One region of the Kitasatospora sp. NPDC059408 genome, then DNA from elsewhere that is predicted to be linked to it. Evidence: riboswitches for the same ligand, from Rfam matches in the RefSeq annotation. Region 1 holds a riboswitch; each other region holds the start of a gene.
The links. Region 1 has a riboswitch for cyclic di-AMP ahead of ACFXDE_RS42375 (transglycosylase family protein). Riboswitches for the same ligand answer to the same signal wherever they lie in the genome.
Positions count from the first base shown of each region.

Region 2: it holds a riboswitch for cyclic di-AMP, as region 1 does, so the genes downstream of both, ACFXDE_RS00995 (hypothetical protein) here and ACFXDE_RS42375 (transglycosylase family protein) in region 1, are expected to answer to the same signal.
Region 3: it holds a riboswitch for cyclic di-AMP, as region 1 does, so the genes downstream of both, ACFXDE_RS00080 (transglycosylase family protein) here and ACFXDE_RS42375 (transglycosylase family protein) in region 1, are expected to answer to the same signal.

Region 1 is NZ_JBHYWI010000140.1:2,590-5,855, reverse strand. It holds gene eno (phosphopyruvate hydratase) at 1-339, opposite strand, end outside; gene ACFXDE_RS42375 (transglycosylase family protein) at 594-1,523, opposite strand; cyclic di-AMP (ydaO/yuaA leader) riboswitch at 1,529-1,697, opposite strand; gene ACFXDE_RS42370 (cytochrome P450) at 1,908-3,191, opposite strand.
Region 2 is NZ_JBHYWI010000001.1:238,880-242,145, forward strand. It holds gene ACFXDE_RS00990 (hypothetical protein) at 202-693, shown strand; gene ACFXDE_RS00995 (hypothetical protein) at 716-1,999, opposite strand; cyclic di-AMP (ydaO/yuaA leader) riboswitch at 2,001-2,173, opposite strand; gene ACFXDE_RS01000 (MoaF N-terminal domain-containing protein) at 2,659-2,988, shown strand; gene ACFXDE_RS01005 (alpha/beta hydrolase) at 3,108-3,266, opposite strand, start outside.
Region 3 is NZ_JBHYWI010000001.1:14,650-17,915, forward strand. It holds gene ACFXDE_RS00075 (hypothetical protein) at 469-1,446, shown strand; cyclic di-AMP (ydaO/yuaA leader) riboswitch at 1,809-1,968, shown strand; gene ACFXDE_RS00080 (transglycosylase family protein) at 1,955-3,266, shown strand, end outside.

The sequences.
Region 1 (3,266 bases):
GCCCAGGATGGCGTTGGCGCCGAGCGAGGACTTGTCCGGGGTGGCGTCCAGGTCGAGCATGGCCTGGTCGATCAGGCGCTGCTCGGTGGCGTCGTAGCCGACCAGCTCCGGGCCGATCTGCTCGATGACGGCCAGGACGGCCTTCTCCACGCCCTTGCCGAAGTAGCGGTTCTTGTCACCGTCGCGGAGCTCCAGCGCCTCGAAGGCGCCGGTGGAGGCACCCGACGGGACAGCGGCACGACCGGTGCTGCCGTCGTCGAGGCCGACCTCGACCTCGACCGTGGGGTTGCCACGCGAGTCGAGGATCTCACGGGCTACGACGACATCGATGGACGGCACGAGGCATCTCCTTGCGGAAGCAGGGTCCCGCTGACCAGTGGTGCGGCCGGCGGGATGATTGCGGAGTCGTTACGACCAGAGCCTAACCGCACGTGGTCCCGGGGCCACGCCGACCTCGGTCCCGTCTCAGCGTGTGGCCGGGCTACTTACCGGTAGTTCACCCGGGCTCCCCGGGAAAAGGGGCGGAAGCGGACGAAGGGGGCCGATCCGGGGTCGGCCCCCTCCGTGGCGTGTCGCACCGGTTCCGGCCGGCGTCAGCCGAGGTGCAGCACCTGGCCGGGCAGGATCAGGTTCGGGTCGCCGCCGACGGTGCCGCGGTTGCCGTCGTAGACCGACTGCCAGCCGCCGTGCACACCCTGGGCGGACGCGATGCTCGACAGCGTGTCACCGGCGTGGACGGTGTAGTCGTGGCCGCCCTGCGGGGCGACGGCGGCGCGCGGGGCCTGCTGCTGCGGCTGGGCGTACTGCTGCTGGACCTGCTGCTGGGCGTACTGCTGCTGAGCGGCCTGCTGCTGGGCCTGGCCCGCGTACTGCTGGTAGACGCCCTGGTGGCTGGTCCAGTACCAGGTGCCGTTGTTCTGGTACCAGTACACCTTCGCGTCGGCGTCCCAGCCGGCCTTGCCGGAGAAGCCCGGGGCCTGCGGCTGCTGCTGGGCCTGCTGCGTGTGCTGCTGGTACTGCTGCTGGGCGGGCTTCTGAGCCGGCTTCGGCTGGGCCGGCTTCGCCGCGGGCTGCTGCTGCACCGGCTGGGAGTGCTGCTGCGCGGCGGGCTTGGCGTCGGAGGTGTCGACGGCGGCGGGGGCGCCGCCCTTCGACAGGCCGGCCTTCTTCGAGCAGACCGGCCAGGCGCCCGGACCCTGCGAGGCCAGGACCTTCTCGGCCACCGCGATCTGCTGGCCCTTGGAGGCCTGGTTGGCCTGCGCCGCGTACGCGGTGCCGCCGAAGGCCTTCCAGGTGCTGGAGGTGAACTGCAGGCCGCCGTAGAAGCCGTTGCCGGTGTTGATGCCCCAGTCGCCGCCGCTCTCGCACTGGGCGACGGAGTCCCAGGCGGAGGCCGGGGCGGCGGAGGCGCCGGTGGCGGTGAGGATCGGCATCGCGAGTCCGACGCCGGCCACTCCGGCGACGGCGATGGCCTTCTCGGTCTGGGTGCGACGGCGGTGACGACCGGTTCCAACGAACAGCATGAAGGGGTCCCTCTCCGCACGCCTGCGAGGTGAGCTGTCGGGTTCGGACCGGGAGGTGGCCCGGCCGCCGTCTGCGGAAACGATTCCGCTCGGGCGGCTTCACCCCAAGCCGTGGAGGAACGGCAACAAACCTGGTTCCCCCGCCCCTGCCCAGGGTTCTGGTCGGTTTCCCGTGGCGCGGCGGGCAGGACTCGGCGTTCCGCACTCGGGGTCCGCAGCTGCGAACTCCAGGGAGAGTAGACAGATCCTCAGACCAATCACAAGCTCATATCGCAGACATCACACAGAAATTACGGCACGTGGTCGATCGCCTACCAACGGCGGTTGTTTGTCCGGATTGATGGGTGTTCATACGGCCGATCCGTACCGGTTCGCGACGCCCCGTCAGTGTGTCGGAGCGTCGGGAAGCGCGTGCGGTGAACGGCTCTCGGGACTGAATTCGACCGGAAGTTCGCGCAATCCGCGCATGATCAGGCCACCGCGCCACCGCAGGTTCTCCGGGCTTTCCGCCAGCGCGATATCGGGCAGCCGGGACAACAGCGTGGCCAGCGCCGACCGGCCTTCGAGCCTGGCCAGCGGGGCGCCGATGCAGTAGTGGATGCCGTGCCCGAAACCCAGGTGCGGGTTGTCCGCCCGGGCCAGGTCCAGGGTGTTCTCGTCCGAGAACCTGGCCGGATCCCGGTCCGCCGCCGCCAGCACCACGAGCACCGGGTCGCCGACCGGGATGTCCACCCCGCCGATGGTCAGCGGGTGGGTCGCGAACCGCCACGTCGCCAGCTCCACCGGACCGTCGTAGCGCAGCAGTTCCTCGATCCCGGTCTCCAGCAGCGCCGTCTCGCCCCGCGCCACCGACTCCTGCAGCAGGCGGCGCTGCTCCGGGTTGCGCAGCAGCGCGTACGTCCCGTTGCCGATCAGGTTGACGGTCGTCTCGAAGCCGGCGAACAGGAGGATGAACGCCATCGCGGCGGCCTCGTTCTCGGTGAGGTGCTCGCCGTGGTCGCTCGCCCGGATCAGGCCCGAGATCAGGTCGTCCCCGAGGTCCGCCCGCTTGCGGTGGATCAGCTCCAGCAGGTACGCCCGCATCCGCTTCACCGCCCGCCCCACGCCGCCGCGTTGGCCGCCCCCGTGGCGGATCATCATGCCGGCCCAGTCACGGAAGTCGTCCTGGTCCTCGGCCGGCACGCCGAGCATGTCGCAGATCGCGTAGATGGGGAGCGGGAACGCGAACTCGTGGATGAGGTCCGCCGAACCGCGCTGCGCGAAACCGTCGATCAGGCGGTCGGTGAGCTGCTGCACCCGCGGCTCGAACTCGGCCACCCGGCGCGGCGTGAACGCCTTCGACACCAGGCGGCGCAGCCGGGTGTGGTCCGGCGGGTCGATGTTCAGCAGGTGCGTCATCAGGTCCGCCTGCCGCTCCCCCGGGATCCCGACCCGGCCGGTGCGGTGCGCCTGCTCGCTGTGGTGCGCCGGGTTCTTCGACAGCCGGCCGTCCGCCAGCGCCTGCCGCGCGTCCGCGTACCGCGTCACCAGCCAGGCGTCCACCCCGCTCGGCAGCGTGGTGCGGTGCACCGGGGCGTGCTCGCGCAGCCACGCGTACGCCGGGTACGGGTCGGCGGCGAACTCCCACGTGAAGAGCGGCGGGCGGGCGTCGTCGGGCTGAACTGGCATGGGACGACCGTATCCGGTGGGTCGGGGGCACCCCGCCATCTACGGTGAGTGACCGGATCGTCAACGGCCCGCGGA
Region 2 (3,266 bases), on a different contig from region 1:
GGACGGAGGGCGGGGCGCGGCGACGGCCGCCCGCCGCTCGGCCACCCTGGTGCGGACGCGGCCCGCGACGGCGCGGGCCGCCGGAGCACGAGGGCACGGTGAACGGCGATGGAGCGCAGGCGCAAGAGGCTTCGCGGCAGGGCTGGGAACGCGGCACGGAGCGGGACGTGGCTGACGGTGGCCGTGGCGGCAGGCTGTGCGGTGGCGACGCTGACCGCCGTCCCGTCGTGGGCCGGGCAGCGGCCCGACCCCCGTCCGGCCGTGCAGCTCGCGCCGGCGAGCCGGGCCGCGGCGCTGTCCGACTCCGACCTGGAGGTCGTCCGGCTCGACCCCAGCCCCGCACCGCCCGGCGGCACCACGACCGTGCACGCCTTCGTCGCCAACCTCGGCCCGGACACCACCGCCTCGCCCTTCACCGTGATCGTCACCCTGCCGGAGGAGGTGACGGCGGTGGGCCCGTACTTCCCCGAGAACTGCGAGGCGTTCCTGGGCCGCGAGGTGCGCTGCACCTTCGGCCCCGGCCTGCCCGAGGGACGCAGCGCGACCGCGCTCGTCACGGTGCGGATCTCCCCCATGGCGCATACGGGCCTGCTGACCGGTGGGAAGGTCACGGTGATCAGCCCGGACGACCGGCACCCGCGCAACAACCGGCAGCCGTTCGACATCAGGGTCGTCGAGACGGCTGCCGGCTGATGGCTACCGTGTGCCGGTGCGGTTACCGGTAGACGCGGACGTAGTCGGCGGCGAAGGTGATCGGGGCGGTCCCCTGCGGCGCGGGGTGGTACTGCCCCGCGCACACCGACAGGTTGAGGATCAGGTACGCCGAGAAGTTCGCGCCGACGCCCTTGCCGTCCGAGAACACCTTCACGCCGTTGACGTACCAGTCCACCGAGGTGGCGCCGTAGTAGGTGCCGATGGTCACCCACTGGTCCTTCGCGACGGCGCTCGCGTTGGTGTAGTAGTCGAAGTTGCCCGGGTTGACGTGGTTGGTCAGCTCCAGGAGGTTCGGGTTGTCGGGGTGGTACTCGAAGGAGTCGACCTCCCCGTTGCCGTTCTTCCAGGTCCACAGGGCCGGCCAGGCGCCGGAGCCGGCCGGCAGCTTGACCCGGGTCTCGGCGTAGTCGCCGGTCTTGACCTGGAAGCCCTCGCTGGAGCCCTCGGTGGTGAGGAAGCCGGTGTTCCAGGACTGCTTGCCGTTCTCCAGCGTGTTGCTGCCGGGGGTGGCGGTGAAGGTGGCGACGCCGTTGGCCACGCTGACGTTGTTCGGGTCCAGCCAGTCGAGCTTGTTGTCGTCCGGGTTGTGGTTGCCGTACTTGTACGCGGTGCTCTTGTCGCCGACCCAGCGCTGGCCCCAGTTGATCGGGCCGTTGAACTCGTCGGACCAGGTCAGCGACTTGCCGGCGATCGGGGAGGACGGCGCCGGGGTGCTCGGGGTGGCGGTGGCGCTCGGGGTCTGCGTGGGCGTCTGGGTGGGTGCCTGGGTGGGCGTGGGGGTGGGGGTGGGGGTGGCCGACGGGGTGGTGGTCGGGGTCGGGGTGCCGGAGACGACGAGCTGCTGCGACGGCAGGTTGTGCCAGGCGCCACCGAAGTCCTGCCAGAACCCGAACTGGGTGTAGGTGCCGGCCGGCAGGGCGCGCGCGCCACTGGTGAAGGTGTAGCTCCACGGGCAGATCGGCACATTGCTGGCGTTGCCGGGGAAGTCGAGGTTGTTGCCGGCCGCGTCGCGCACGCCGACGCCGACGGTCTTGGCGGTGAAGCAGGACGAGGAGTGGACGGTGAGGGTCGCCGTGGCGGCCCGGCCGGCGACCATCGTGGCCGGGGCGAGCCGGTCCTGGGTGACGGTCGGACCGGTGGCGGCCTGGGCTCCGGGCGCGGACTGGAGGCCGAACAGGCCGGCGCCGGTGATGGCGAGCGCGCCGGTGGCGGCGAGGGCGGCGGTGCGGCCGCGGTGGGACGGGCGGGCATGGCGGGGCGCGGGGCGCCGGGCAGGCTTGTGCATGGGGTGTCCTCTGCGACGCCTGCGAGGTGAGCTGTCGGGTTCGGACTGAGAGGTCGCCCGGCCGCCTGTGGGAACGGCTTCACCCCAAGCCGCGGCCGGCACGCGCGAGGGCGTGCCGGGTCGTGGCGCTGACCTTGGTTCCCCCGCTCCCGTCCGCTGTGGTGCTCGGTTGCCCGCCGTCGGGTGGACGGGACTCGGCGTCCCGGCGGCGGGGTCCGCGAGGGCGGACGCCGTTGCAGGCTAGGCAGTCGGTCCGTGAACGGACAACTCGTCTCGACCGGTTGTCGCGCAGCTCACAGTTGTGTCGATCAACTACGGTGCGCAGTGGATCAGTTGGCCGGCATCCCGGCGGGCCGTTGATGTTCGGGCGAGCCGGGCGCCGATCCGGACCCCGGCGTCCGGCGCCCCGGCGGGTTCGAGGCGGTCGCGCCCGCCGAGCAGCCGGGTGCCGCCGACCGTCGCGGTGCCTGTGCCGGTGCCGGTGTCACCTGTTGGCCGGCGGTGCCCTGGCGGGCCTTGCGTGGTGACGGTGACGGGGGTGCGTCTTCACTGGCAGTGGCGTGCGAGCTCGCCCGATCGGATAAATTGGAGGTCCGACATCCACCGTCGTGCACAAGAGCACCGCGCCCCCTCCCGCAGAGACGAGGAACCGCCGCACCATGACCGCGCCCCTGCCCGCCTTCGCCGGCCGCACCTACCTCTTCCGGGCCGACAACGGCGCGGCCTTCCGCAACGCCTACTCGGCCGACGGCAAGCGGCTGCGCTGGGAGGGCCTCGGCGAGTCGGCGGGCCAGTGGGAGGACGTGGCGCTCCACGTCGCCGAGGTCGCGCCCGAGGTGTACTTCGTCAGCTGGACGGAGCAGAGCGGCATCACCGTCAGCCACGTGATGGACCTGGTCCGGCTGACGGTGCGCGCGTTCTGGACCTTCGAGGGCGAGGGCGGCCGGGTCGGCGAGCTCCACACGGGGACGCTGGAGCGGGTGGCCTGAGGCCGGCCGGTCCGCGAGGCCGGCGACCGTCGGACTGCGGGAACCGGCCGGCTGCAGCGAGTCGGGCCGCGGGGACCATCCGGCTGCGGGAACCGGCTGTCCGGCTACGAAGGCCGGCTTCAGGCTGCGGGGGCCGGCTGGCCCGGCTGGTTCGGGACCTTGAGGTGCTCGGACAGCCACTCCAGCGAGGACGGCAGCAGCTTGCTCCACGTCTCGAAGTTGTGGCCGCCGGTCTCCAGCATGCTGTACGAGACCTTCATCGGGCCGGGGCTCTGCAC
Region 3 (3,266 bases), on a different contig from region 1:
TGACGCGATGATAGCCCTTGTGCACGTGCATCAGCACGAGACGGTGCAGGTGCACGAGGCCTTTCACCGGCCGACCTGAACTCTTCACGGACCCTTCTCCTGACGGTACGTAAACGGACATAGCCGACCGAACCGGCCCGCTTCCGATAACCGGCCGTGAGCGGCTCCCCGCTAAATGTTGATCTTCGAAAGCCGGGAGTCGCGCACTCGTGACCCTCCGTCAGACCGCCCGTCGACTGTGAGACATCTCACTCGCCACGGGTGCAACGTGACGCCCCACCGGACCCGTCTCCAGGAGATACCGGCGGACGCGCGGGGGTTGGGCCAGGTATGTCCGGAATATGACCTAATGACCGCTCATCGACCCGCGCACGCGAGAGCTCCGCGCGCCGCGCACACCACGCTCGCGCGAAACCGGCACGGCAGCCGACTGCAGCCCTGACGGGCCGATGTCCTACGATCTCCGCCATGAGCACCGCAGCCATCCCGGGCGCGCCACTGCCCGTTCGCACTCCAGGCTCCCGTGCGCGGGGGCGCCACCGTCGCCCCGAGCGCCCCGAGATCCCGTCCGGCTCCCCGGCCCTGGTGCTCGCCGTGCCCGCGACCGCCGGGCCCGAGTCCCGCTCGGTCGTCGAGGAGCTGCTCTCGATCGTCCGCAGCGAGCAGAACGGCGTCCAGACCGCGGTGGGCTACCTCCCCGGCGACGGCACCGAGGGCGCGGACGGCACCGAGCGCAGCATCGGCGAGCTGCTGGCGGCCGCCGCCGAGGCCGGCGTCCCGGCACCGATCCTGGTACCCCTGGTGCCCGGCCCGCACGACTTCCTGCCCGAACTCCACGCGCTCGCCGCCGAGTACGGCGCGCACGTCACCGACGTGCTGGGCCCGCACCCGCTGCTGGCCGAGGCCGTCCACGTCCGCCTGTCCGAGGCCGGGCTGGCCCGCGCCGACCGCGCCCGCCTGTTCGCCATCGCGACCGCCGCGGACGGCGTCGTGCTGACCACCGTGGGCGGCGAGGACGCCGCGGCCGCCGCCGGCATCACCGGCGTGCTGCTGGCCGCCCGCCTGGCCGTCCCGGTCGTCCCCGCCGCGCTCGACGTGCCCGGCTCGGTCGCCGCCGCCGTCGCGCACCTCAAGGAGACCGGCTCGCAGCGCCCCGCGCTGGCCCCGCTGGTGATCGGCCCGGAGGCGGACTCCGAGCTGCTCGCCACGGCCGCCGAGGAGACCGGCTGCCCGTCCGCCGCGCCGCTCGGCGCCTACCAGACGGTCGGCCAGCTCATCGCCTCGCTGTACCTGGCCGCGCTGCCGGCGCCGTCCGCGGAGGCCCTGGCCGCCGCGCAGGCCCAGGCCGAGGCCGAGGCGGCGGAGGCCGCCGCCGAGGGCTCCCGCGCGGCCCACGCGGCCGGTGGGACGGCCTCCGGGGCGACCGGGGAGGCCGCCGGCGAGTAACCGCCGACAACGCGTACGGAAGGGCCCGGAGCGACCGCGCTCCGGGCCCTTTCGGCTTGCGGCGTAAGGGAATTAAGAGCCGAATGCGCGAGATGTCCGTTCTGTGATTGTTTGCGATCGAGTGACCGCCCGTCATGCAATTCCTGAGAGCCTGCCAGTTGTGCACATCCGCAGGTTTATTGCAAGAAAACGATCATTTTCGATCTTGGAGAAGGAAATTCTTGGCGGCTTTCCATAATCCGTGATGCGCATCACAGGTATTTGCAGTTCGTACTTAAGTCTGCTTAACGTGCTCCCCGTTCGTGACCACACGGACCCAGCACATCCGCAACGCCGAGTCCTGCCGTCGGGTGCGCTGGAAGCGCGAAAACGCACCACGGCAGGAGCGGGGGACCCACAGGTAAGTCGCCCCGGACCGATCCACGGAACGGTCCTGGGCTAGGGGTGAAGCCGCGCCACAGCGCGGCCGGGCAACTCCGGCCCGAATCCGACAGCTCACCTCGCAGGCGTGGGAGAGGACCGCGTCTTCATGCTGCCCACCAACGGCACTCGCCTGTCCAGCCGCACCCGCCGCGTGATCGCCGCCCTCGGCGTCGCCGGCGTCGGCCTCACCATTCCCTGCCTCACCTCCGGCACCGCCTCCGCCGCCTCCGTCACCACCTGGGACAAGGTCGCCCAGTGCGAGAGCAGCGGCGACTGGAGCATCAACACCGGCAACGGCTTCTACGGCGGCCTGCAGTTCACCTCCAGCACCTGGGCCGCCTTCGGCGGCACCTCGTACGCCCCGCAGGCCAACCAGGCCACCAAGGACCAGCAGATCGCCGTCGCCGAGAAGGTCCTCGCCTCGCAGGGCCCCGGCGCCTGGCCCGTGTGCTCCGTCCAGGCCGGCCTGACCGCGGGCGGCGCCCCGGCCGCCGTCGACACCTCCGCCGCCGCGAGCACCGCGAAGGCCGCCCCGGCCGCACCCGCTGCCAAGCCGTCCTCGAAGCCCGCCGCCAAGCCCGCCGCCCCGGCGCAGGACCAGGCGCAGGCCCCGGCCGCCGCCGACTCCGCCAAGGGCACCTGGGCGCAGAAGCGCCAGGACTGGACCCAGGGCGGCACCACCCAGGCCGGTGCCTCGGACTACACCGTCGTGGCCGGCGACTGGCTGTCCACGATCGCCGACAAGCACAACGTCAAGGGCGGCTGGCAGCGCCTGTACGAGCTGAACCGCGGCACCCTGACCGACGGTCCGGACACCATCTACCCGGGCCAGCACCTGTCCTTCGGCGACTCCGCCCAGGCGCCGGCCGGCCAGTCCGGTGACTTCAACTGGTTCGACCGCTCGCAGAAGCCGGGCCAGTCCTCCGCCGGGAACGCCGTGAACGCCCAGCCGGCCGCCGAGGCCCAGACCCCGGCCGCCAAGCCGTCCTCGAAGCCCGCCGCCAAGCCCTCCGCCCAGGCGCAGACCCCGGCCCCGGCCGTCACCGGCTCGATGGCCGCCGCGGTCAGCTTCGCCAAGGCGCAGGTCGGCCAGGCGTACGTCTACGGCGGCACCGGCAACGGCGGCTGGGACTGCTCGGGCCTGACCCAGGCCGCGCTGCGCGCCGCGGGCATCTCCATCCCGCGCGTCGCCAACGACCAGGCCGCCGCGAGCACCCACGTCTCGCTGGACAGCCTGCAGCCGGGCGACCTGCTGTTCTGGTCCAACAACGGCCAGGACTCCGGCGTCTACCACGTCGCCATCTACATCGGCGGCGGCCAGTACGTCGAGGCCGCCAACCCGAGCTCGGGCGTCCGCCTGCAGACCATCGCCAACTGGGCGCCGGACTTCGCCGGCC